Regions from separate parts of the Pseudomonas sp. DTU_2021_1001937_2_SI_NGA_ILE_001 genome, predicted to be linked through region 3. Evidence: riboswitches for the same ligand, from Rfam matches in the RefSeq annotation. Region 3 holds a riboswitch; each other region holds the start of a gene.
What was found. A riboswitch is a leader RNA that binds a small molecule or an ion and turns the genes downstream of it on or off. The one in region 3 is predicted to bind cobalamin.
Positions count from the first base shown of each region.

Region 1: it holds a riboswitch for cobalamin, as region 3 does, so the genes downstream of both, RRX38_RS01285 (ABC transporter substrate-binding protein) here and RRX38_RS04570 (CbtB domain-containing protein) in region 3, are expected to answer to the same signal.
Region 2: it holds a riboswitch for cobalamin, as region 3 does, so the genes downstream of both, cobO (cob(I)yrinic acid a,c-diamide adenosyltransferase) here and RRX38_RS04570 (CbtB domain-containing protein) in region 3, are expected to answer to the same signal.

Region 1 is NZ_CP135971.1:300,356-308,264, forward strand. Features, by position in the region: gene RRX38_RS01265 (hydroxyacid dehydrogenase) at 1-71, opposite strand, end outside; gene RRX38_RS01270 (RraA family protein) at 302-985, shown strand; gene RRX38_RS01275 (ABC transporter ATP-binding protein) at 1,004-1,795, opposite strand; gene RRX38_RS01280 (FecCD family ABC transporter permease) at 1,792-2,808, opposite strand; gene RRX38_RS01285 (ABC transporter substrate-binding protein) at 2,811-3,824, opposite strand; cobalamin riboswitch at 3,960-4,152, opposite strand; gene RRX38_RS01290 (ATP-binding protein) at 4,406-6,466, shown strand; gene RRX38_RS01295 (MFS transporter) at 6,526-7,909, shown strand, end outside.
Region 2 is NZ_CP135971.1:2,308,534-2,316,442, forward strand. Features, by position in the region: gene cobD (threonine-phosphate decarboxylase CobD) at 1-57, opposite strand, end outside; gene cbiB (adenosylcobinamide-phosphate synthase CbiB) at 50-958, opposite strand; gene bluB (5,6-dimethylbenzimidazole synthase) at 955-1,605, opposite strand; gene RRX38_RS09770 (cobyrinate a,c-diamide synthase) at 1,602-2,915, opposite strand; gene cobO (cob(I)yrinic acid a,c-diamide adenosyltransferase) at 2,912-3,523, opposite strand; cobalamin riboswitch at 3,612-3,844, opposite strand; gene RRX38_RS09780 (sorbosone dehydrogenase family protein) at 3,950-5,269, shown strand; gene RRX38_RS09785 (C40 family peptidase) at 5,484-6,023, opposite strand; gene RRX38_RS09790 (C40 family peptidase) at 6,096-6,782, opposite strand; gene RRX38_RS09795 (NAD-dependent deacylase) at 6,859-7,635, opposite strand; gene hda (DnaA regulatory inactivator Hda) at 7,629-7,909, opposite strand, start outside.
Region 3 is NZ_CP135971.1:1,176,171-1,184,079, forward strand. Features, by position in the region: gene cobN (cobaltochelatase subunit CobN) at 1-1,177, opposite strand, end outside; gene cobW (cobalamin biosynthesis protein CobW) at 1,181-2,242, opposite strand; cobalamin riboswitch at 2,333-2,543, opposite strand; cobalamin riboswitch at 2,600-2,816, shown strand; gene RRX38_RS04570 (CbtB domain-containing protein) at 2,909-3,097, shown strand; gene RRX38_RS04575 (CbtA family protein) at 3,109-3,807, shown strand; gene RRX38_RS04580 (cobalamin biosynthesis protein) at 3,791-4,201, shown strand; gene cobM (precorrin-4 C(11)-methyltransferase) at 4,278-5,024, shown strand; gene nfuA (Fe-S biogenesis protein NfuA) at 5,093-5,686, opposite strand; gene RRX38_RS04595 (acyltransferase) at 5,756-6,790, opposite strand; gene RRX38_RS04600 (fatty acid cis/trans isomerase) at 6,970-7,909, opposite strand, start outside.

The sequences.
Region 1 (7,909 bases), 880 kb from region 3:
CCTCGGGCGGCGGCGTGGTTCATGGCTTCGGCGGTCAGCGCCGGGCCGGTGAGCACAATGGTACGGGTCATGGGACACCTTGTTGTTCTTGGCTGTGTTGCTGGCGCCTGGGGTGCGGCGCATTGACACGGACACGCTATCACAATGAAACGTCGTTTCAATATCTGTTTTTTTTGGCTTTTGAAAGACGCGATTTATTTAATCATTGAGCCTATTGAAAGGTTAAAAATGAAATGACATTCTGAAAAAAGCGCTCGCGACCGGCGAGGCATCCCTTACAAGACCAAGAGAGGAAAAGCACATGAGCATCGGATTTCGCGTTCTGGAGCGTGTACGCAAGGTCAGCGCCGAATGGGTGGAGCGTTACCGCGACGTCCCGGTGGCCAATGTCAGCGACTCGATGAATCGCATGACCGCCGGCGGTGCCCGCTTGCGCCCGATGCACGCCAAGGGTGTGCTCGCCGGCCCGGCGCTGACCGTCAAGGCCCGCCCCGGCGACAACCTGATGCTGCACTACGCGCTGGACATCGCCGAGCCGGGCGATGTGATCGTGGTCGATGCCGGGGGTGACCTGAGCAATGCGCTGATCGGCGAAATGATGGTGGCCTATGCGATCAAGCGGGGGGTCGCCGGTATCGTCATCAATGGCGCGATCCGTGATGCCGGCGCCATCGGTGCCGGGGATTTCCCGATGTTCGCCGCCGGCATTTCCCACCGCGGCCCGTACAAGGACGGCCCGGGTGAAATCAACGTACCCATCGCCATCGACGGCATGGTCATCGAAGCCGGCGACCTGGTCATCGGCGACGAAGACGGCCTGCTGTGCGTGCCCTACGACCAGGTGGCCGAGGTCTACGATCGTGCGGCGGCCAAGCACGGCGCCGAACAGAAGCAGATGGAGCAGATCGCCCTGGGCACCAACGACCGCAGCTGGGTGATCGACAGCCTGAAGAAGAAGGGCTGCCAGCTGCCAGAAGGGCACTGAGGCCCACCGACGCCCTCTTCAGAGCGGTGTCAGGCGCAGAAAGCGGGTGCCGTCCATCGTATCGCTCAGCCAGCGCGCCTGCACACCGAACACCGCCTGCAGGCGCTCGGGTGTCAGCACCGTCTCCGGTGCGCCGAGGGCCACCAGCCGGCCCTGATGCAACACCGCCAGGCGGTCGCACTGCAGGGCCTGGTTGAGGTCATGCAGGGCGATGACGCAGGTGACCGGCAATGCCTTGACCAGCCCGAGGATGTTCAGCTGGTGCTGGATATCCAGATGATTGGTGGGCTCGTCCAGCAGCAGGATGCGTGCCTGCTGGGCCAGGGCGCGGGCAATGTGCGCGCGCTGGCGCTCGCCGCCGGACAGCGTCTGCCAGCGGCGCTCGCTCAGATGCAGCAGGTCCACATCGGCCAGGGCCTGCTGCACGATGCGCTGGTCCTCGCTGCTCCAGGGCGCCAGCGCCGACAGCCAAGGCGTGCGGCCCAATTCCACGGCATCGCGCACGCTGATCGCATCGGCGGTCTCGGCCTGCTGTTCCACCAACGCCAGCCGTTGCGCAACGTCGCGGCGGTTCAGGCTGGCCAGGGGCTGGCCGTCGATCCATAGCTCCCCGCTGGCTGGCGCCTGCAGGCCGGCCAGCAGCCGGAGCAGCGTCGACTTGCCTGAACCGTTGGGGCCGACGATGCCCAGGGTTTCGCCCGGGATCACTCCCAGGCTCACGTCCTGCAGCAGGGCCTGGCCCTTGACGATGCAGGTCAGTGCGCGACAGGCCAGTGCCGTGGTCCCTTGGGCCTGATTGAAGGCATTCATCGTGGACGTTGCCCCCGGATCAGAATCAGCGCGAACACCGGCGCGCCGATCAGCGCGGTGATGACGCCCACCGGCACGGTCTGGCCCTTGATGAGGGTGCGCGACAGCACGTCGGCGGCGATCAGGAACAGTGCACCGCACAGGGCGCTGAGCGGCAGCAGCCTGGCGTGCCGTACGCCCACCAGCAGGCGCACCGCATGCGGGATGACCAGGCCGACGAAGCCGATGGAGCCGACGATCGACACCAGCACGGCGGTGACCAGTGCGGTGCAGCCGATCAACGATACCTGCACGCGCCGTACCGCGATGCCCAGCGAGGCCGCCGAGTCGCTGCCGAACAGGAAGGCATCCAGGGCGCGCCGATGCCACAGGCACACCAGCAACCCGGCCAGCACCACGGGTACGGCCAGGGCCACCGAGTGCCAGCGCACGCCACTGAAATTGCCCAGCAGCCAGAACATGATGCCGCGCGCCTGCTCGGAACTGGCCGATTTGGTAATCAGGAACGAGGTCAGGGCATTGAACAGCTGCGAGCCGGCAATGCCCGCCAGAATGATGTGGCTGGCGGCATTCGCACGCTGCGACGAGCGCGCCAGCAGGCTGACCATGGCGAAGGCCGCCACCGCGCCGACGAAGGCTCCGGTCGACAGGGAAATTGCCCCGGCGCCCAGACCCAGCAGCGCCACCAGTACCGCGCCGGTGGAAGCCCCGGCGGAAATGCCCAGCAGGTAGGGTTCGGCCAGCGGGTTGCGCAGCAGCGATTGCAGCACCACCCCGGACAGCGCCAGGCCGGCGCCACAGGCGGCGGCGACGATGGCACGGGTCAGCCGGTAGTTCCAGATGATGCCTGCGTCGATGGGATCGACGGGGTAACCGGCCTGCCAGAGTTTGTTGGCCAGGATCTGCGCGACCATCTGCGGGCTGATGTGGGTTTCACCGATGCTGGCGCCGACGATGATCGCCACCAGCAGCAGGGCGCTCACCCACAGGCCGTGCACAAGGATGCGTGGCATGTTCAGCGCGCACCCGTGATGCGGTCGGCGGCGGCTGCCAGTTCTTCGAGGCCGGTGAACAGGCGCAGGCCGGCCTGCATGGCTTCGGCGTCGATGACCACGATGCGGTCGTGACGCACCGCGTCCATGTTGCGGGTCACCGGGTCACGCTTGAGGAATTCGAGTTTCTTGCGGTAGTCGTCGGCCGGGAAGCGTCGACGGTCCATGCGCGCGATCACCAGGATGTCGGGGTTGGCCTTGGCGATGCGTTCCCAGCCGACGGTTGGCCATTCCTCGTCGGATTCGACGATGTTGCGCATGCCCAGGCTGTTCAGCATGAAATCCGGGATACCCTTGCGACCGGCCACGTAGGGGTCGATGTCGAGGTCGGCGCTGGAGTACCAGAACACCGCCGAAAGGTCGCGCTGGCGATTGTGCTGCGCATGGGCGACTGCCGCCGCGAGGCGCTGTCGAAGTTGCGCGACCAATGCCTGACCGCGCTCCTGGACATCGAAAATCTGCGCCAGCTGTTCGACGCTCTGGTACAGCGTATCGATGCCGAAGGCTTCCAGCCGGGTGCCGTCGGCGCCGACCAGGTTGTCCTTGCCTTCGCAGTCGGAGGGCATCAGGTAGGTGGGGATGTGCAGTTCGTGAAATTGCTCGCGGGTGCCGACCACGCCTTGCTTGCCGACCATCCACTCCAGTTGCACCAGTACCAGGCCCGGCCGCTTGCCGAGTACCGCCTCGAAGCTCGGCGCGTTGTCTGCCAAGCGCTCGACCTTGTCGTTCTCGGCCTGGTAACGCGGGTCCACATCGTTGAACCACAGCGAGGTGCCGGCCAGGCGTTCGCCCAGTCCCAGCGCATAGAGCATCTCGGTGCCGGCCTGGCCGATGGTCACCACCTGGCCCGGGGCCTGGGTGAAGGTCAGCGGCATGCCGCAGTTTTCCAGGGTCAGGGGGTAGCGGGTAGGCTCGGCCAGGGCCGTGGCGCTGAACCCCAGGGCGGCGGCGAGCAGCAACAGGCGGGGTGTGGGCATGCGGCGCGGTCTCCTTGCGTGGTGGTAGCGGGCGGCGCACCGAAGGAAACACACCCCGGTCGCATGCCCTCGGGCAAGGTGCGACCCGACCTGCCGAAACGCAGGTGCGGATGTCCTTCCCGGACACCCCGCCGGTCAGTGATCGAATGTGTCGGCAGGTCTCCTGACTGGCATGTCATGGCCTGCTTCCGGCCTTCCCGGGGTGGCCCAGTGGCGGTGTGGAGCGGCTCGATGCCTACAGTTGCGGGGGCAGTTTCGGTTTGGCCTGTACGCCGGCCTGCGAATTCCCTGTTAGTTCCTCTCGGAAACCGACGGCGGCGATGGTAAACGATCTGTCCGGCCGAGGCGAATACACGTACAGCGGTCCCGGATTTCAGACAGGTGGTCCGAAAATATCCGGGGGGGCGGATAAAAGCCTGGTGTTGTGTGTCAAAACTCCCCGCTTACCGGCTATGCTCGCGCCGCTTGGCTGTCCGCCTCGGCCCCATCCTGTCGCGGGAGACCGATCCGGCATTGGCCGTGCCTGCCCTCGACCCCTTGGCGCTTTTCGACCAAGCCTTCGCTCATGGAGCCCTTTGCCGTTGACCGCTGAAACTGCTCCCGTCTTGCTGCTCTGCACGCCAGACCCCGCGCAGGCCGAAGAACTCCGCGCGCTGCTTCTGCCGTTCTACCGCGTCGAGCTGTACGACGACCTGCAGGCCGTGGCACGCCGCGTCGGTATCGACACCGGCCTGCTGCTGCTGACTCAACAGGCGCTGCGCGACGATCCTTGTACCCTGGCCGCCGCGCTGCGCGCGCAGCCGGAATGGTCGCAGGTGCCCATCATGCTGCTGACCCCTGGCAAGCTGGGCGCTGCCGACCAGGCGTACCATGCGTTGCCGGAGGAGGCCGGCCATGTCGTGGTCCTGGAACGCCCGTTCAGCCTCAACACCCTGCTCAGCATGGTCGCCGCCTGCTGGCACGCCCGCGCCCGCCAGTACGATATGCGCGACCGCCTGGCCGAACTGGCCGAAGAGCGCGGTCGCCTGCAAGCACTGCTGGAAAACATTCCGGTCGGCGTGTGCTTCATGGACGAACACGGCCAGAGCCTGATCCGCAACCCACTGTACCGGCGCTACGTGCCGGATGACCTGATTCCCTCGCGCTCGCCGGAAAACGCGCTGCGCTGGGTGGCGCTGGATGACCACGGCAGTCCCTTGCCGCGCGACATGTTCCCCGGCGCCCAGGCGCTGCGCGGTGTGCCGGTCAATGGCATCGAGTTTCGTCACACCCTCGAAGACGGTATGCCGTCCTGGATGCGTGTCAGTGCCGTGCCGCTGTACGGCGAGCAGGGCAAGATCATCGGCGCCGCCTCGGTGATCGTCGACATCAACAAGGAAAAGCAGGCGGAACTGTCGCTGCGCCGCTTCGCCGACGAGCTGGAAACCCAGGTGCAGGCGCGTACCCAGGCATTGGACAGTGCCCTGCAGCAACTCAAGGCCGAGAGTGCCGAGCGCGCACGGGCCGAAGAACAACTGCGCCAGTCGCTGAAAATGGAGGCGGTGGGGCAACTGACCGGCGGCATCGCGCACGATTTCAACAACATGCTCACCGGCGTGATCAGTGCCCTGGAGCTGATCCGCCTGCGTCTGGGCAAAGGCCGGCTCGACGGCGTCGAACGCTTCATGGATGCCGCGTACAGCTCGGCGCAGAGTGCCGCCTCGCTGACCCAGCGTCTGCTGGCGTTCTCTCGGCGCCAGTCACTGGACTCCCGACCGGTGCAGGTCAATACCCTGATCCTGGCGTTCCAGCAGCTGCTCGAAGGTCTGCTCACCGAGCAGGTGCGTGTAGAGCTGCAGTTGTGCAGCGAGGATCCGTGGATCTGGGCCGACGCCAATCAGCTGGAAAATGCCGTACTCAACCTGGTGATCAATGCCCGCGACGCCATGCCCGACGGCGGCGTGCTGACCATCGCCACCGGCCTGCAGCCTGGCAAGGGTGGGCAGGAAATGGTCGATATCAGCGTGCGCGATAGCGGGGCCGGCATTCCTCGTCGCCTGCTGGACAAGGTGCTGGAGCCGTTCTTCACCACCAAACCCATCGGCCAGGGCACCGGCCTGGGCCTGTCGATGGTGTATGGCTTCGCCACCCAGAGTGGCGGGCATCTGGGCATCGCCAGCGAGGAGGGCGAGGGCACGACGGTGACCATCAGCCTGCCGCAGTGCGTGACCAGGACCGAGGACGCCGAAGTCATGGCTTCGGCCGCCATACCGGGCAATGGACAGACCATCCTGCTGGTGGAAGACGACGACTCGGTGCGGCTGATCAATCAGGAAGTGCTGCAAGAGCTTGGCTACCAGGTGGTGGTCGCACGTCAGGCCGAAGAGGCGCTGCGCCTGCTCGACGACCTTCCGAGCCTCGACCTGCTGGTCAGCGATGTGGGCCTGCCCGGCATGAATGGTCGGCAACTGGCCGAGGTGCTGCAGCAGCTGTACCCGAGGCTGCCGGTATTGTTCCTCACCGGGTATGCCGAGGGCGCGATCAAGCGCGAGGACTTCCTCGGCCCTGACATGCACTTGCTGACCAAGCCGTTCAGCCTCGACGTGCTGGCCCATCAGGTGGCACAGATGCTCGAAAGACGCGCGTCGCACGCGAGGCGTTGAACTCTGCCTGAAGCGGGTGAATCACAAGGGCAGGGATCGACACACAGGGAGGGGCGGCGATGCACTCGCCTTCGTTGCAAAAACGCCTGGAGCCCCAGGGCTCCAATGCCGTGCATGTCTATGAAACCGACCTGCCGGCGCGTCTCGACCGGCTGCCCTGGAGCCGCTTCCACACATTGCTGGTCTTTGCCTTGGGTATCACCTGGCTGCTCGACGGGCTGGAAGTGACCCTGGCCGGCTCGGTGGCCGGTGCGCTGAAAGACAGCCCCGTGCTGCGCCTGAGCAACGCCGACATCGGCCTGGCCGGTGCGACCTACATTGCCGGGGCGGTGCTCGGGGCGTTGTTGTTCGGTTGGCTGACCGACCGCCTGGGGCGGCGCAAGCTGTTCTTCATCACCTTGTTCCTGTACATCGGCGCCACCGCTGCCACGGCGTTTTCCTGGAACCTGGCGAGCTTTCTGCTGTTCCGCTTCCTGACCGGGGCAGGCATCGGCGGCGAGTACACGGCGATCAACTCGACCATCCAGGAGTTCACTCCGGCGCGCTTTCGCGGCTGGGTGGACCTGACCATCAATGGCACTTTCTGGATCGGCGCGGCACTGGGCGCGCTGGGCGCCATCGTGTTGCTGGACCCGAACTTCGTCGGCAGCGAAACCGGCTGGCGCCTGTGCTTTGGCATCGGTGCGCTGCTTGGCTTGCTGATCCTGTTCATGCGCCTGTGGATCCCGGAGAGCCCACGCTGGCTGATGATCCACGATCGCCCCGAGCAAGCCCGGCGCATCGTCGAGGCTATCGAGGCCGGGTATCGCGCACGGGGCATCGACCTGCCGCCTGTGCAAAGCCCACCACTGCGCCTGCGCGCCCGTCACCATACACCGCTGCGGGAAGTGTTCAGCACGCTGTTCGTCGCGCACCGCGTGCGCGCCCTGGTGGGCATGAGCCTGCTCACCGCACAGGCGTTTTTCTACAACGCGATCTTCTTCACCTACGCCCTGGTGCTCACCGACTTCTACGCCGTGCCCTCGGCGCAGGTCGGCTGGTACGTGCTGCCCTTCGCCCTCGGTAACTTCTGCGGCCCCCTGCTGCTCGGCCGTTTGTTCGACGTGGTGGGGCGGCGGGTGATGATCAGCGCGACCTACTTCCTCTCCGGCGTGCTGCTGGCAATCAGTGGCTATCTGTTCGCACAGGGCCTGCTGACGGTCGTCGAACAAACCATTGCCTGGATGGTGATTTTCTTCTTCGCCTCGGCGGCGGCCAGCTCGGCGTACCTCACCGTGGCTGAAACTTTTCCCCTGGAAATCCGTGCCCTTGCCATCGCCGTGTTCTACGCCTTCGGTACCGGCCTGGGTGGCATCCTTGGCCCGACCCTGTTCGGCGCGCTGATCGACAGCGGCGAACGCAGCCAACTGCTGCTCGGCTACCTGCTCGGCGCAGCACTGATGA
Region 2 (7,909 bases), 1.1 Mb from region 3:
TTGAGCAATCCCATAGCGCTGCGCGGCGGCGCGCAGCCGGCCACCATGCTCAAGCATAGAACGCACCTCCCAGACAAAGGACCAGCAGCCACAGCCACACACCGCGCTGCACCAGTTGCCAGCCGGCCTCGATGGCTTGGGCATCGGCTGGCCGACCTTCGCCCAGCGCCGGGCGCTCGTGCAACTCGCCGTGATAGATCGCCGCACCACCGAGTTGCACCTGCAGGGACCCGGCACCGGCCGCCATCACCGGGCCGGCATTCGGGCTGTCCCAGGTCGGCCCCTGACTGCGCCAGCAGCGCAGCGCACCGCGGGTATGGCCCAGCACGGCGTAGGTCAGCACCACCAGCCGCGCCGGAATATAGTTGAGCAGGTCGTCGATCTTCGCCGCTGCCCAGCCGAAGCGTTCGAAACGTTCGTTGCGGTAGCCCCACATGGCATCCAGGGTATTGCTCAGGCGATACAGCACCACGCCCGGAGCGCCGGCGACCACGAACCAGAACAGCGCAGCGAACACCGCATCGCTGCCGTTCTCCAGCACCGACTCGGTGGCCGCCCGCGCCACGCCGTTGGCCTCCAGGTCGTCGGTCTTGCGGCTGACCAGGTAGCTGACCCGTCGCCGCGCTTCAGCGAGGTCGCCACCGCGCAGTGCAGCAGCCACCGGCATCACGTGCTCGCCAAGACTGCGCAGGCCCAGGGCACAGTACAGGGCAAGGATTTCCACCAGGGTGCCTAGATAAGGCAGCCAGCTCAGCAGGGTGACCAGTAGGGTCAGCGGCAACACCGCCAGCACCCAGGCCGTCACGCCGTGGCTGCGCCAGCCGCGCCCGCCGGCGTTGAAGCGTTGTTCGATACGCCCGGCATAATTGCCGAACGCAACCAGCGGATGCGAGCGTTTCGGTTCGCCGAGCAGCGCATCCAGCGCCACGCCCGCCACGCTCAACAACGCCACACTCATGGCTGCACTCCCCATTGGTTGTCATATACCAGTTGTTCCAGCGGGCGCGCCTGCGCCCAGCCTTCGAGCACCAGCATGGGCGCCGGGTAGAACCCCTGCACCGGCCCCAGGCAGAGAATCGCCAGGGGCCGCGCACCGTCGGGCATACCCAGCAGGTCGGCCAGCGCCTGCGGGTCGAACAGCGACACCCAGCCCATGCCCAGGCCTTCGGCACGGGCCGCCAGCCACAGGTTCTGGATGGCGCAGGACAGCGAAGCGATGTCCATTTCCGGCAGGGTACGGCGGCCGAACACATAGGCCTCGCGACCGTCCATCAAGGCCGCGACGATCACTTCGGCGCAATCGCTGATGCCCTCGACCTTGAGCTTCATGAACTCGTCGGAGCGCTCGCCCAGAGCTTCGGCGGTGCGTACCCGCTCGTCCTCCACCAGGGCCTGCAGGCGGCCACGCAATTGAGTGTCACGGATGCGGATGAACCGCCAGGGCTGCATCAGGCCGACGCTGGGCGCGTGATGCGCGGCCTCCAGCAAACGGGCCAGCACCTCGGGCGCCACGCTGCCGCCGCTGAAGTGGCGCATGTCACGGCGCTCGGCAATGACGCGGTACACCGCGGCGCGTTCTTCGGCACTGAACGGCACGTCGCTCATGGGCGCGCCTCGTCAGGGTGGAACAGCGCGGCCACGGCCTGCGGATTGGACGGAAAGTAGAAATGCACGTAAGAGGCGGTGAGCCGCCCCACGCGGTACACCGCCTCGGCGCCGCGCCCGCCGTTGGGGCTGACACCGCGGGCGATGGGCTGCAACTCGGTGCTGGTCAGCGAATGGTGATAGGTGTGCCCGCGCAGCAGGCCTTCGGGCAGCTCCACGGCCTGCAGGGCCAGGGCAGCGAGACGTTTCTGCATCACCGCTTCGCCAGGCAGCAGGCCGACCAGCTCGGCGCGGGTGCCATCGACATCGGTCAGCGCATCGAGCAGGTACAGCATGCCGCCGCACTCGGCCAGCAGCGGCTTGCCGGCGGCATGGTGAGCGGCGATGGCGCCACGCATCGCCCGGTTGTCCTGCAGCGCCAGGTGATGCAGCTCCGGGTAACCGCCGGGCAGGTAGAGGCTGTCGGCCTCTGGCAGCGCGCTGTCGTGGATCGGCGAAAAGAAACTCAGCTCGGCCCCCATGGCGCGCAGCAGGTCGAGGCTGGCGCCATACGTGAAGGCGAACGCCTCGTCGCGCGCCACGGCAATGCGCACACCGGCCAGCAACGGCTCGGCGGCCTCGAGCGGCGGCGCGGCGAAGCTGACCGGCGGCGGCAGCGGCACCTCGCAAGTGCTGGCCAGCGCCTGCGCGGCGGCATCCAGACGCATGTCCAGGTCGTTCAGTTCACTGGCCTGAACCAGGCCCAGGTGGCGGCTGGGCAGTTCGATGCCGGTCTCGCGGGACAGTGCGCCATACCAGCGCAGCCCCTCGGTCAGGCTGTTTTCCAGCAATTGCGCGTGACGCACGGTGCCGACGCGGTTGGCCAGTACCCCGGCGAATGGCAGGTCCGGCTGGTAGCGCGCCAGGCCCAGGGCAAGGGCGCCGAAGGTCTGGGCCATCGCCGTGCCGTCGATCACGCCGAGCACCGGCACGCCGAAATGCCGCGCCAGATCGGCACTGGAGGGCGTGCCGTCGAACAACCCCATGACCCCTTCGATAAGAATCAGGTCCGCCTCTGCCGCCGCCTCCCACAACAGGCGGCGGCTCTCCCCGGCGCCGACCATCCACAGGTCGAGCTGGTACACCGGCGCGCCGCTGGCGCGTTCGAGAATCATCGGGTCGAGAAAGTCCGGGCCGCACTTGAACACTCGGACCTTGCGGCCCTGATTGCGGTGCAGGCGCGCCAGGGCGGCGGTGACGGTGGTCTTGCCCTGACCGGACGCCGGTGCGGCGATCAGGACCGCCGGGCACTGGCGAGAGGCATCACTCACAGTTCGATGCCCTTTTGCGCGCGGATACCAGCCTGGAAGGCGTGCTTGACCATGCCGATCTCCGACACGGTGTCGGCGAGGTCGACCAGCTCAGGCTTGGCGCCGCGCCCGGTGACCACTACGTGCTGCATCGGCGGGCGGGCCTGCAGGTCAGCAAGCACCTGGTCGAGATCCAGGTAACCATGCTTGAGGGCGATGTTCAGTTCATCGAGGATCACCAGGTTGACGCCAGGGTCGGCGAGCATCTGCCGCGACACTTCCCAGGCGGCCTGGGCAGCGGCGATGTCACGCTGGCGGTCCTGGGTTTCCCAGGTAAAGCCCTCACCCATGACGTGGTAGCGCACCTGCTCGGGAAAGCGCCGGAAGAACAGCTCTTCGCCGGTGGCATTGCGGCCCTTGATGAACTGCACCACGCCGCACTGCATGCCATGGCCCATGGCCCTGGCCAGCATGCCGAACGCCGAACTGCTCTTGCCCTTGCCGTTGCCGCTGAGCACCAGCAGCAGGCCGCACTCGTTGGGCGAGTTGGCAATGCGTTCGTCGATAATGGCTTTCTTGCGCTGCATGCGCGCCAGGTGGCGCTCGTCGCGCTCGGGGGATTCGTTCATCTCAGCTCTCCGCTGGTCACACAGGCGAAAGCAGACGACAGGACGACAAGGCAGACGGCGGCCTTGCGCATAGCATCGCCCGCCGTGATGCCGTGAATAAGTGACAGGCCGGTCTCCGGGCTCATGAGCGAAGCGCGAGGCTTCTCCGGGCTAGGCCCGACCATGCGCCTTCCCGACGTGCGTCAGTGGCATAAGGCATGGGGTTGGCTCATCTACCGTTGCGGGGGCAGCGCCGGAATCGAAAAAAGTCTCTTCCCACCGGCTTCCCTGTTTCACCTTGCCAATCGATGATTGCAAGGCACCTGAAACGAACCGCGAAGGGTAGAGTGTTGGGCTGGGAGCGTCAAACAGTATCGGATTGAACCTGGCCGCTCGCCCTGCCTCTATCAGTCATCCCCTCCGGCGCTGCCGAACCAGGAGTCCAGCATGTCCAGATCCGCTCCACGCCTGATCCTCACTTTGCTGGTCGCGGGCGGCCTGGCAGCCTGTGGCGAAACCGCCCGCTTGCAGGTCGCCGACGGCACCGGCCCCAGCCCCCGGCTGCCGGAACCGAACAAGACCCTGATCCCCACCGTGAACATCGCTCCGGCGGTCGGCTGGCCGGCGGGGGCAAAACCGCTCGCCGCACCCGGCACCCAAGTGGTGGCCTTCGCCAATGGCCTGGATCACCCGCGCTGGCTATACGTGCTGCCCAATGGCGATGTGCTGGTCGCCGAATCCAACGCGCCGGCCAAGGCGTCGTCATCGGGCGGCCTGCGCGAGTGGATCGCCAGCAAGATCATGCAGCGTGCCGGCGCCGGCGTGCCGAGCGCCAACCGCATTACCCTGTTGCGCGATGAAGACAACGACGGCGTGGCCGACACCCGCTCGGTCCTACTGGAAAACCTGAACTCTCCGTTCGGCATGGCGCTGGTGGGCCATACCCTCTACGTGGCCGACACCGACCGGCTGATCAGCTTCCCCTACGAAAGCGGCCAGACTCGCATCAGCGCAGCGCCTACCCTGGTCACCGAACTACCCGGCGGGCCGCTCAACCACCATTGGACCAAGAACGTCATCGCCAGCCCGGACGGCCGCAAGCTGTACGTGACGGTGGGCTCCAACAGCAACGTGGGTGAAAACGGCCTGGATCAGGAACAGGGCCGTGCAGCGATCTGGGAAGTGGACCGGGCCAGCGGCCAGAAGCGCCTGTTCGCTACCGGCCTGCGCAACCCCAATGGCATGGATTGGGAGCCCCATACCGGCAAGCTGTGGACGGCCGTGAACGAGCGTGACGAGATCGGCAGCGACCTGGTGCCCGACTACGTGACTTCAGTGCAGGACGGCGGTTTCTATGGCTGGCCCTGGAGCTACTATGGCCAGCACGTGGACCAGCGAGTAACACCGCAGAACCCGGCACAGGTGGCCAAGGCCCTTGTACCCGACTACGCGGTCGGCCCGCACACCGCGTCGCTGGGCCTGGCCTTCTCCAACGGCAAGAGCCTGGCCGCGCCCTTCGACCAAGGCCTGTTCGTCGGCCAGCATGGCTCATGGAATCGCAAGCCGCACAGCGGCTACAAGGTGGTGTTCATTCCGTTCAGGGATGGCAGACCCGCCGGCCAGCCACTGGATTTGCTGACCGGCTTTCTCGACGCAGAAGGCCAGGCCATGGGCCGCCCGGTTGGCGTAGTGCAGGACAAGCACGGCGGTGTGCTGGTGGCCGATGACGTGGGCAATACGATCTGGCGAGTGACATCGGCGCCTTAGGTGATAGATGGCCCCGTACGGCCCTGAGCGGCTTCAGCCGCGATACTGTTCAGTTAGGCCGGGTAGGAGCGGCTTCAGCCGCGAAGCGCCCACATGTTCCCAACAGATGCAGTGAGTTTCCTGGCGCTTCGCGGCTAAAGCCGCTCCCACCGGGGCACATGCCGCTTAGCTCCCAGCTTATGCCGCTACGACCGGAGCCGCACTGCTTGCGCGCTCAGCGGGCGTTCTGCGCCAGGCTCGAAGGCTGCAGCACGCGCTTGGCGTTCAGGTACGCCTTCTGCCAGTAAGGCGAGCCGATGTTGTCCAGCTTGACCGTGCCACCGGTGGCGGGAGCATGCACGAAGCGCCCTTCGCCGACATAGATACCGGCATGGGACACCTGCGAGCCGCCCGAGGTGGCGAAGAATACCAGGTCACCGGTCTGCAGCTGTTCACGGCTGACACTGGGGGCATTCATCACGATCATGTCGCGGGTCGAGCGCGGCAGGCTGATACCGGCCATGTCGCGGTACACGTAGGCGATCAGGCCGCTGCAATCGAACCCGGAATCCGGCGTGTTGCCACCCCAGCGATAGGGCGTACCGACCAGGCCCAGGGCGCGGAACAGCACATCTTCAACGACAGGAGAAGACATGACCGCCGGGGCGATGATGACGGGGCGCTGCACGACCTTGGGCTGCGGTGGCGGCGCACTGGCGCACGCGCCCAGTAAGGCCGCCAGGGAAATCACGGTTACACGCAAGGTCATCGACATCACCACAACAACTCCCTTCGGATGCGGCCTGTTGCCGAAATTCAAAAAACCCGGTCAGGGACCGGGTTCAGATTACTTGTGACGCTTGATGTTAGCTGGCTTGACGCTGGTGGTGGTCATCGCAGTGGTCTGCGCGTCCCCCGTTGCCGGTACCAGCGCCAGTGCGCGCTTGGCTTCGACGAAGGTCTTGCTCCAGTAGGAGTCGTCCAGGCTGTCGATTCTCACACCCCCGCTGCGGCGGCTGCTGGAGTGGATGAACTGGTCATCACCCAGGTAGATGGCGGCGTGGCTGATGCGACCGCGGCCGGCGGTGCTGAAGAACAGCAGGTCGCCTGGCTTGAGGTCGCGGCGCGACACCTGGGGTGCGTCGATATTCATCATTTCGCGGCTGGAGCGCGGCAGGTTCATGCCGGCCTCTTCGCGGAACAGATAGCCGATGAAGCCGCTGCAGTCGAAACCGGCGGTGGAATTGCCGCCAAAGCGATAGCGGGTGCCTATCAGCGACTTGCCACGTTCGAGGATGCTGTCGGCCAGCAGCGGCAACTGATAGCTGGTGTCGTCGGAGAACTCGGCCAGTTCTTCTTCGCTTTCCAGGCTCTGCCGGGATTGCGCATGCAACGCCTGACGGGCGCTGGACTGGGCGGTAACGGAATTCTGGTACTGCTGGGGCTGCTGGGTCACCGATGACTGGGTGGAGCAACCGAACAGGAAAGTCACGAAAGCGAGTGGCACGAGGGGTGCGAAGCGAACAACCTGCATGGGCACGACCGTGGCTGGAAATGATGAGGAGCGCAGACTATGCCCACTATCATGGCAATTTGCAAATTCTATTGAATTAAATGTGACTTATCAGCTCAGGCATGACATGTGCTGCCCTGCCTTGCAGGAAAATGTCCATCGACGCGCTGTGATCGGTGGCCTGAGGATTGATTTCCAAGGTAAAGCCGCCCGACACCCGGGTGCGCAGCATGGGCTCGTGGATGTAAGGAAAGCTCGCCGTGGTGCCGATGCTCAGCACCGCGTCGAAGCCCAGGGTCATCTGACGCTCCAGGGTACGCAGTGCTTCGGCGGGGAGCATTTCCTGAAACAGCGTGACCGGCGGGCGCAGCACACCGCGGCACGCCTTGCACAACGGTGGTAATGGACCGTCCAGATGCACGGCCAGTTCCGCCTCCTGGGCGTTGCATGCCTGGCAGTACAGGGGCCAGAACTGCCCATGGATCTCGATCAGCCGCTCGACCGGGCTGCCCGCCGCGCGGTGGTAGCCGTCGACATTCTGGGTCAGCACCCAGCACTCGGGCTTGCGGCGCTGCAACTGGGCGATGGCGTAATGGGCGACGTTGGGCTCGCCAGCCAGGCAGGCCTTGCCCAACTGGGCGATGTATTTCCAGCACAGCGCCGGGTCGCGGCGCAGCATCGGCCCGGACAGCGCCATCTCGATAGGCAGGCCATCGTCGGTATGGCCGTTGTAGAGCCCCCCGACACCACGATAGGTCGGCAACCCGGAATCGGCCGACAACCCGGCCCCGGTGATCACCAGAATGCGCTGCGCATGACGCAGGGCGGCGGCGGCCTGGCGAATCAGTTGCGGGTCCGGCGTAGCGGCTACCAACCCAGGGTTTCCTTGAGGAAAGGAATGGTCAGCTTGCGCTTTTCTTGCAGCGAGGCCTGGTCCAGGCGTTCGAGCAGCTCGAACAGCGCGCTCATGCTGCGCGTGCCACGGGTCAGAATGAAGTGCCCGACTTCGTCGGTGAGGTGCAGGCCACGCCGCGAGGCACGCAGTTGCAGGGCACGCAGCTTGTCTTCATCGGACAGGCCACGCATCTGGAACACCAGCGCCATGGTCAGCCGCGACTTGAGGTCCGGCAACTTGATGGGCAATTCGC
Region 3 (7,909 bases):
TGCGCCCATCGCGGGTCGGGTAGTTGGCGAGAATCAACGCCACGCGTTTGTCCGGATTGGCGCGCCGCGCCAGTTCTATCCAGCGTCGCGCCAGCTGGGCGACGAAGTCCATGCGCTCGGGCTGGGCGCGGTAGCAGACCACGTCGGACTGGCTGCGCTCGCTGCGCCAGGCCAGGTCCTTGAAGCTGATCGGCCGGCTGATGATGCGCCCGTCCAGTTCCGGCAGGGCAATGTGCATGGCCAGGTCGCGGGCGCCCAGGCCCAGGTCGCTGGCCTGCCAGCCCGGCTCGTTGTCCTGGGCGCAGATCGCCTGGATGACCGGTACATCGCGACGGAACGGCCGCAGGTGCGGCGCCTCCGGCGTCGACTGGGCGAAACCGGTGGTGTTGAGTATCAGCGCCACCCCCGCTGTGTCGAAGAGGTCTTCCACCACCTGCAGACAGCCGGGCTCCTTGAGGCTGGCCACCGCAATGGGCAGTGGATTGAGGCCCTGGGCCTGCAGGCGCTGGCAGAACACATCGATGAACGCGGTATTGGCCGCCTGCAGGTGCGAGCGGTAGAACAGCAGGCCGGCGACCGGTGCGTCAGTGCTCCAGTCGGCTTGCCAGTCGGCCAGGGTGGCGGTGCCGTGCCGGGGGTGGTAGATCGCCGTACGCGGCAAGGCGCAGGGTTCGTCCCAAGGGTACTCGACGCCCAGCCAGCGGCTGGCGATGCAGTTGAACAGATTCAGCGCGTTATCCAGGCCGCCCTGGCGCAGGAACTGCCACAGCCGGTCACGCTCGGCGGCCGGTACGCTGCTCAGCTCGGACAGCTCCGGGTCCGGGCGGTCGTCGCCGGGCACCAGGATCACCTGCACGCCACGCTCGGCCAGCTCCATCAGGCGCTGCACGCCATAGCGCCAGTAGCCAATGCCGCCGTGCAGGGACAGCAGGATCAGCCGCGCATGCTGCAACACCTCTTCGACATACAAGTCCACCGAGGCGTGGTTCTGCACCTGCATCGGGTTGGCCAGACGCAGGCTGGGGTAGTCATCCGGCAGGCGCTGGGCGGCTTCGGCGAGCAGCGCCAGGCTGGAGTCGCCACTGCAGAGAATCACCAGCTCGGCGGGGCTCTGCCCGAGGTCGGCGATGCTGTCGTCCGGCACGAAACCGCCGGGCTGGGTCCTCAACAGGTGCATCGGTCAGGCCAGCGCGGCGTGCAGGCGTGCCTGGAGTTGCGCGGCGTCCAGGTCCTGGCCGATCAGCACCAGCTGGGTGGCACGCGGCTCATCGCTGCGCCAGGCGCGGTCGAAGTGCTTGTCGAAGCGAGTGCCTACACCCTGGATCAGCAGGCGCATCGGCTTGCCGGGAATCGCTGCGAAACCCTTCACACGCAGGATGCCGTGCTCGACCACCAGGCGGTTCAGGGCTTCGAGCAGCACGCTTTCCTGGGCTTCGGGCAGCTGAATGGAAATGGAGTCGAAGGCGTCGTGGTCGTGGTCATCGTCTTCACCTTCATGATGGCTGTCGTGGTGCGTCTTGCGCCCGTCGATGTGCACTTCAGACTCGGCGCCCACGCCAAGCAGCACATTCAGCGGCAGGCGGCCGCTGCTGGCTTCCACCACCTTGACAGCTGGCGGCAGTTCCTCGGCGACTTCGGCACGCACTGCGGCCAGGCCTTCGGCGTCGATCATGTCGGCCTTGTTGAGGATCACCAGGTCGGCGCTGGCCAGTTGGTCGGCGAACAGCTCGTGCAGCGGCGATTCGTGGTCGAGGTTCGGGTCCAGCTTGCGCTGCGCATCGACCTGGTCTGGGTAGGCGGCGAAGGTGCCGGCCTTGACGGCGGGGCTGTCGACCACGGTGATCACCGCATCGACGGTGCAGGCGTTGCGGATTTCCGGCCACTGGAAGGCCTGTACCAGGGGCTTTGGCAAGGCCAGGCCGCTGGTTTCGATGAGGATGTGATCGAGGTCGCCACGCCGCGCCACCAGCTCGCGCATCACCGGGAAGAACTCTTCCTGCACGGTGCAGCACAGGCAACCGTTGGCCAGCTCGTAGACACGCCCGCTGGCCTCCTCTTCGGTGCAGCCGATGGTGCATTGCTTGAGGATTTCGCCGTCGATGCCCAGTTCGCCGAATTCGTTGACGATCACCGCGATGCGCCGGCCTTCGGCGTTGTCGAGCATGTGCCGCAGCAGGGTGGTCTTGCCCGAGCCGAGGAAGCCGGTGACGATGGTGACGGGAAGCTTGGCCAGTGATTTCATCGAGTGCCCTTTGGCGGTTCGGCGGGCAGACGGGACGCCGACCGCGCACGATGCACGACCGGATTCGCCACCGGATCACCCCGCCCGGTTTGAGTGTGAATGCTTCGAGGCAGGTCTCCTGGCTTGCGGCGAGCCCGGCCGTCGGGCCCGGGCATTCGGTGCGCCTTCCCGCGCTGGCAGTGGCGTGGCACCGAACATGACCGCTTACAGTTGCGGGGGCAGCTGCGGCTTGTGCCCTGGCGGGGCCCGCATTCCCATTTTCAGCCCGCTCGCGCAGGCAACCTCAAAGGCGCAAGGCTACGCAGTGCCCAGCGGCAGGTCAACGTCGAGATTGACGCCCCGGCACGACCATGCTCTGCTACACACCTTGTTACGGGTGCCCCTCGCGGGGTGAAACGGGAAACCGGTGCTGCGCCGCTGCTGTCCGCGCGTCGCAAAGTCCGGTGCTGCCCCCGCAACGGTAAGCGAGCGAAAGGCCTATCCACTGTGCCGTTGGCATGGGAAGGCGGCCTTTGTCACGGCGCCCTGGCGCCCCTCGCCAGCCCGGAGACCGGCCCGCCACGAACCTTTCGATGACCTGCGGTGGGCGGGTGCATTCGCTGCCTGCCGGGCGTGCCCGGCGGTGCGTCTGCGCATGGCCTGCCCCTTTTGTACGAGGCAAGCCCCATGACCACCCTGAGCAGCAGCCCCGCTACCCGGACCACCGCCATCCCCCTCGGCCAGCGCCTGGTCGCCGCCACCAGCGCCATCCTGCTGGGCGCATGCCTGGTGTATTTCGCCGGCTTCTCGCACATCGACGCCGTACACAACGCCGCTCACGATACCCGCCACAGCGCGGCCTTCCCCTGCCACTGAGAATCCAGCCGATGTTCAAGCGAATCCTGCAAACCGCTGGTTTCAGCGGCCTGTTGGCGGCCCTGCTGCTGACCCTGGTACAGAGCCTGTGGGTCAGCCCGCTGATTCTCCAGGCCGAGACCTACGAAAGCGCGCCTGCCGCCCAGGCCCACGAGCACGCCGAGGGCAGCGCCGCCCACAGCCACGAGCATGACGAAGAAGCCTGGGCGCCACAGGACGGCTGGCAGCGCGTGCTGTCGACCGCGGCAGGCAATCTGGTGGTGGCGGTGGGCTTCGCACTGATGCTCGTCGGCCTGTATTCCCTACGTATGCCGGGCAGCACGCGGCAAGGCCTGCTGTGGGGGTTGGCGGGTTTCGCGGTGTTCGTCCTGGCGCCGACGCTCGGCCTGCCCCCGGAGCTGCCCGGCACTGCCGCCGCCGAACTGGGACAGCGCCAGACCTGGTGGATCTCCACGGCGGCCGCCACCGCCGCCGGGCTGGCACTGCTGGTATTCGGTCGCGGGCTGTGGCTGAAACTGCTGGGCGCCGCCTGGCTGCTGGGTCCGCACGTGATCGGCGCGCCGCAACCCACGGCCCATGCCAGCCTGGCCCCTGAAGCACTGGAAAGCCAGTTCATCGTCGCCTCGCTGCTGACCAACGCAGTGTTCTGGGTTGCACTGGGAGCCCTGACTGCCTGGCTGTTCCGCCGCGCCCATGTCGGCGAGCAATAAAAGCCAGTTGGCCATCGGCCTGGGTTGCCAGGCCGAGTGCAGCGCCGAGGCGCTACGCGCGCTGATCGACGCCAGCCTGGCCGAACAGGGCCTGAGCCTGGCGCAGGTCGGCGGCCTGGCCTGCATCGAACGACGCCGCGACACACCGGGCCTGCATGCCCTGGCTGCCGAGCTGGGCCTGCCGCTGGTGTTTTTCACTGCCGCGCAGTTGCAGCCCTTCGACGCACAGCTGAGCCATCGTTCGGCATTGGCGTTCAAGCACACCGGCTGCCACGGGGTGGCCGAAAGCGCGGCACTGGCCCTGGCCGCTCAGCTGAACGCTGGCACAGCACGGCTGCTGATCCCCTACCGCAAGAGCCGCCAGGCGACATTCGCCTTGGCAAGTGCTGGCTGATGCCCTCCAATGACGCCTGGCATGGCACGAGCCTGCTCGCTGCCAAGGGTTTTCCTGTTTTTTCGTGGAGTGAAGCGTGACTGTCTATTTCATCGGCGCCGGGCCCGGCGATCCGGACCTGATCACCGTCAAGGGCCAACGGCTGATCCAACAGTGCCCGGTGCTCATCTACGCCGGCTCGCTGGTGCCGTCCGCGGTCCTGGAGGGCCACAGCGCCGTGCAGGTGGTCGATAGCGCAGGGCTGCACCTGGAGCAGATCATCGCGCTGATGAAATCTGCTCATGCACAAGGCCAGGATGTCGCCCGGGTCCACTCCGGCGACCCAAGCCTGTATGGCGCAATCGGCGAGCAGATCCGCCACCTGCGCGAGCTGGGCATCCCCTTCGAGATCATTCCCGGGGTCACCGCCACGGCCGCCTGCGCGGCGCTGCTGGAGACTGAACTGACCCTGCCAGACGTCGCCCAGACGGTGATACTCACCCGCTACGCCGACAGCTCGCCGATGCCGGCCGGCGAAGCGTTAGGTGATCTGGCGCGGCATGGCGCGACCCTGGCCATTCACCTGGGGGTGAAGAACCTTGGGCGCATCGTCGAAGAATTGCTGCCGCATTATGGCCAGGACTGCCCGGTGGCGGTGGTGCATCGCGCCAGCTGGCCAGACCAGGACTGGGTGCGCGGGACCCTGGCGGACATCGAGGTCCAGGTGCAGGCCAAGGGCTTCAGACGCACGGCCCTGATTCTGGTCGGGCGGGTGCTGGCAGCGGACAATTTCGCCGACTCGGCGCTGTATCGCGCCAGCCACGCCCACCTTTTCCGCCCCTGAAACGCCGCGAGCCCGGTACTCAGGTACCGGGCTCGCTGTTGGGACTGGCGAAGGCGAACACCACGCGATCAGTAGTAGGCGTTCTCTTTCTGGCTGTGGTCGGTGACGTCACGCACACCGTGCAACTCGGGAATGCGCTCCAGTAGGGTGCGCTCGATGCCTTCCTTGAGGGTCACGTCGGCCTGTCCGCAGCCCTGGCAACCGCCGCCGAACTGCAGCACGGCAATGTTCTGCTCGCCCTCTTCCACCACGTCGATCAGGCTGACCTGGCCGCCATGACTGGCCAGACCGGGGTTGATCTCGGTTTGCAGGTAGTAGTTGATGCGCTCGTTGATCGGACTGTCGGCGCTGACCATCGGCACCTTGGCGTTGGGGGCCTTGATGGTCAGCTGGCCACCCATGCGGTCGGTGGCGTAGTCGACGATGGCATCTTCCAGGAAGGCCTCGCTGAAACCGTCGATCCAGGCAGTGAAGCGCTTGAGGCCCACGGCCTTGTCGTCCGGCTTCTCTTCGCCGGGCTTGCAGTAGGCGATGCAGGTTTCGGCGTACTGGGTACCCGGCTGGGTGATGAAGATACGGATGCCGATACCTGGGGTGTTCTGCTTTTCCAGCAGGTCGGCCAGGTAATCGTGGGCAGCATCGGTAATGGTTATGGCGGTCATGAATATTCCTCGCAGACGTGGCGGCAGTTTACGCCAATCGCAGGCGTCGCACAAAACCTAGTATTTAGGTCAGGAAAGTGCTACCGCCTGACGCGCCGTGCGACGAGTGTCCAGCCAGGCCTTCATGCGCTGGTACAGACCCTTCTCGATCCATTCGTAGCTCAGCCAGGCACCCCCGGCGATGATCGGCACGCAGAAGGCGAACACCAGATACGGGTTGAGGCTGTAGCGCTGCGCCAGCAGCAGACCGCCATACAGCACCAGTACGTGCAGCAGGTACACCGAATACGAGCAATCGCCAAGCTTCTTGAGTAGCTCGCTGCCGCGAAACAGCGGCTCCAGAGACACGCAGCACAGCACGATCAGTGCGCTGGGCAGGCCCCAGTGCAGCAGGCGCTGGCTGTTATCGAGTTGCAGAATCAGCATCACCCCAAGTGCCAGGCCGGCCAGCGGCAACCACAGCGCCTCGCGAATCCAGCCGCGCTGGTGAGCCATGCCGATACCGATACCCAGGAGGAATTCATAGACGATGTCGTTGCCGTAGAAGCGGCCGGGCAGCGAACCGCTGAGCATCTTGCGCGCCAGCAGCTCGGTAACTGCCAGCAGCGCCACGGTAATGATCAGCGGGCGCACGCGTCGCTCGAAGAGAAACACCAGGGAGAACAGCAGGTAGAAGAACATCTCGTAGTTGAGCGTCCAGCCGACATTCAGCGTCGGGTACAGGCCATAGCCGCCAGGGTTCTCCGAGGGCAGGAAGAACAGCGAGAGAATGAAGTTCTGCCAGCCGATCACCTGGTGCGGCAGCCAGGGCGCGGCCCACAGTAACAGCAACCCCATGGCCAGGGTGTACAGCCAGTAGGCAGGCACGATACGGAACAGACGATGGGCGATGAACTGACTGGCGGGGATGTCGCGCTTGCAGGTGGAGAGGTAGATCACCAGCCCACTGATGACGAAAAAGATATCGACGCCGACCGCGCCTCTGGAAACGAAGAATTCGCCGATCGGCCCGCTGGCCTTGAAGTCGAAGAAGATCTGCATGAAGTGATGGCACACCACGACCCATGCGGCGATTGCCCGCAGGGCCTGAACCGAAATCAGCATTCCTGAACCTCTTGTGCTCGCTGTTCTCTCAATGATCGCCCGCACCACGCTGGTGCAAGCACGCCCTATAGGGACCGTACCCAGGCGTAAAAGATCAGAGAAAAAGCGCTTCGTTCAGGTTCGCAATAATGGCTGCAGGCCATACACCACAAGGCCTGCAGCCCGGAAAGCCCCGGTTTTCAGAGGTTTTCGTAGCGATTCATGTCCAGCACACCGGCTTCGACCGGTTCGTGTTCCTGAACGTAGCGGTTCAGGTCGTGGAACATTTTCCAGAACTGCGGATGGGTGCGTCGCACGCCCCAGCGCTCGACCAGTTTCTCGAAGCCTGGCTGGTCGGTGACCTGCTCCGTGGCCTGGACGAACGCTGGCACCTCGCCAGCTGGCACGTTGAACATGAAGTTCGGGTAACTGCTCAGCACACCGGGATAGACGGTCAGGGTGTCGTGCTTGGGCAAATAGCGATACGACTCGCCGAGCAGGAACGCCACGTTGCTGTGCGCACGGTTGCGCAGCACGCTGTAGATTTCACGATGGCCGCCGCTGTCTTCGACACGCAGCATGGTCGCCTCAGGCAGCCACTCAATCACCTTCAACCGCGAAGCCGGACGCGACGCCAGGCGACTGAGCGCCTGCTCGGCCTGACTGATCTGCGCGGGCAGGCCGGGCCTGGCGCAGCGGCCATCGGTCGGGCAACGGTTGATCGGGTCTGGCGCGACGTTCAGCGGCCCGACGCGGCGCAGCAGCTGCCCGGCAAAATCGCGCAGCGTGCGCTTTTCGTCCAGGCGCAGGCGGCTTGGCGTGTCGTCGTCGATGCTCTGGTAATCCAGCCACATCTTGATCTTGCCGGAGTCCTGGTACAGGTCGCCGAGCAGGTCTTCGCGACGGTCGGCCGGCATCAAGCGCATGAAGTTGATCTCCGCGCCATTGCGGATCAGGTCGAAATACAGGCGGGTCTGTGCCTGGTGGGCGATATTGCCGTACACGTCGAAATTGACCACCAACTGGTAATAGGTGCGTTCCAGCAGCGGGTAGTCGAACAGCCAGGTGGATTTGGGCACGTCGCCGATCAGGCCCTTGTTCACCGTGGCGCTGTCGAAATGGCGGAAAACGGTGAGCAAG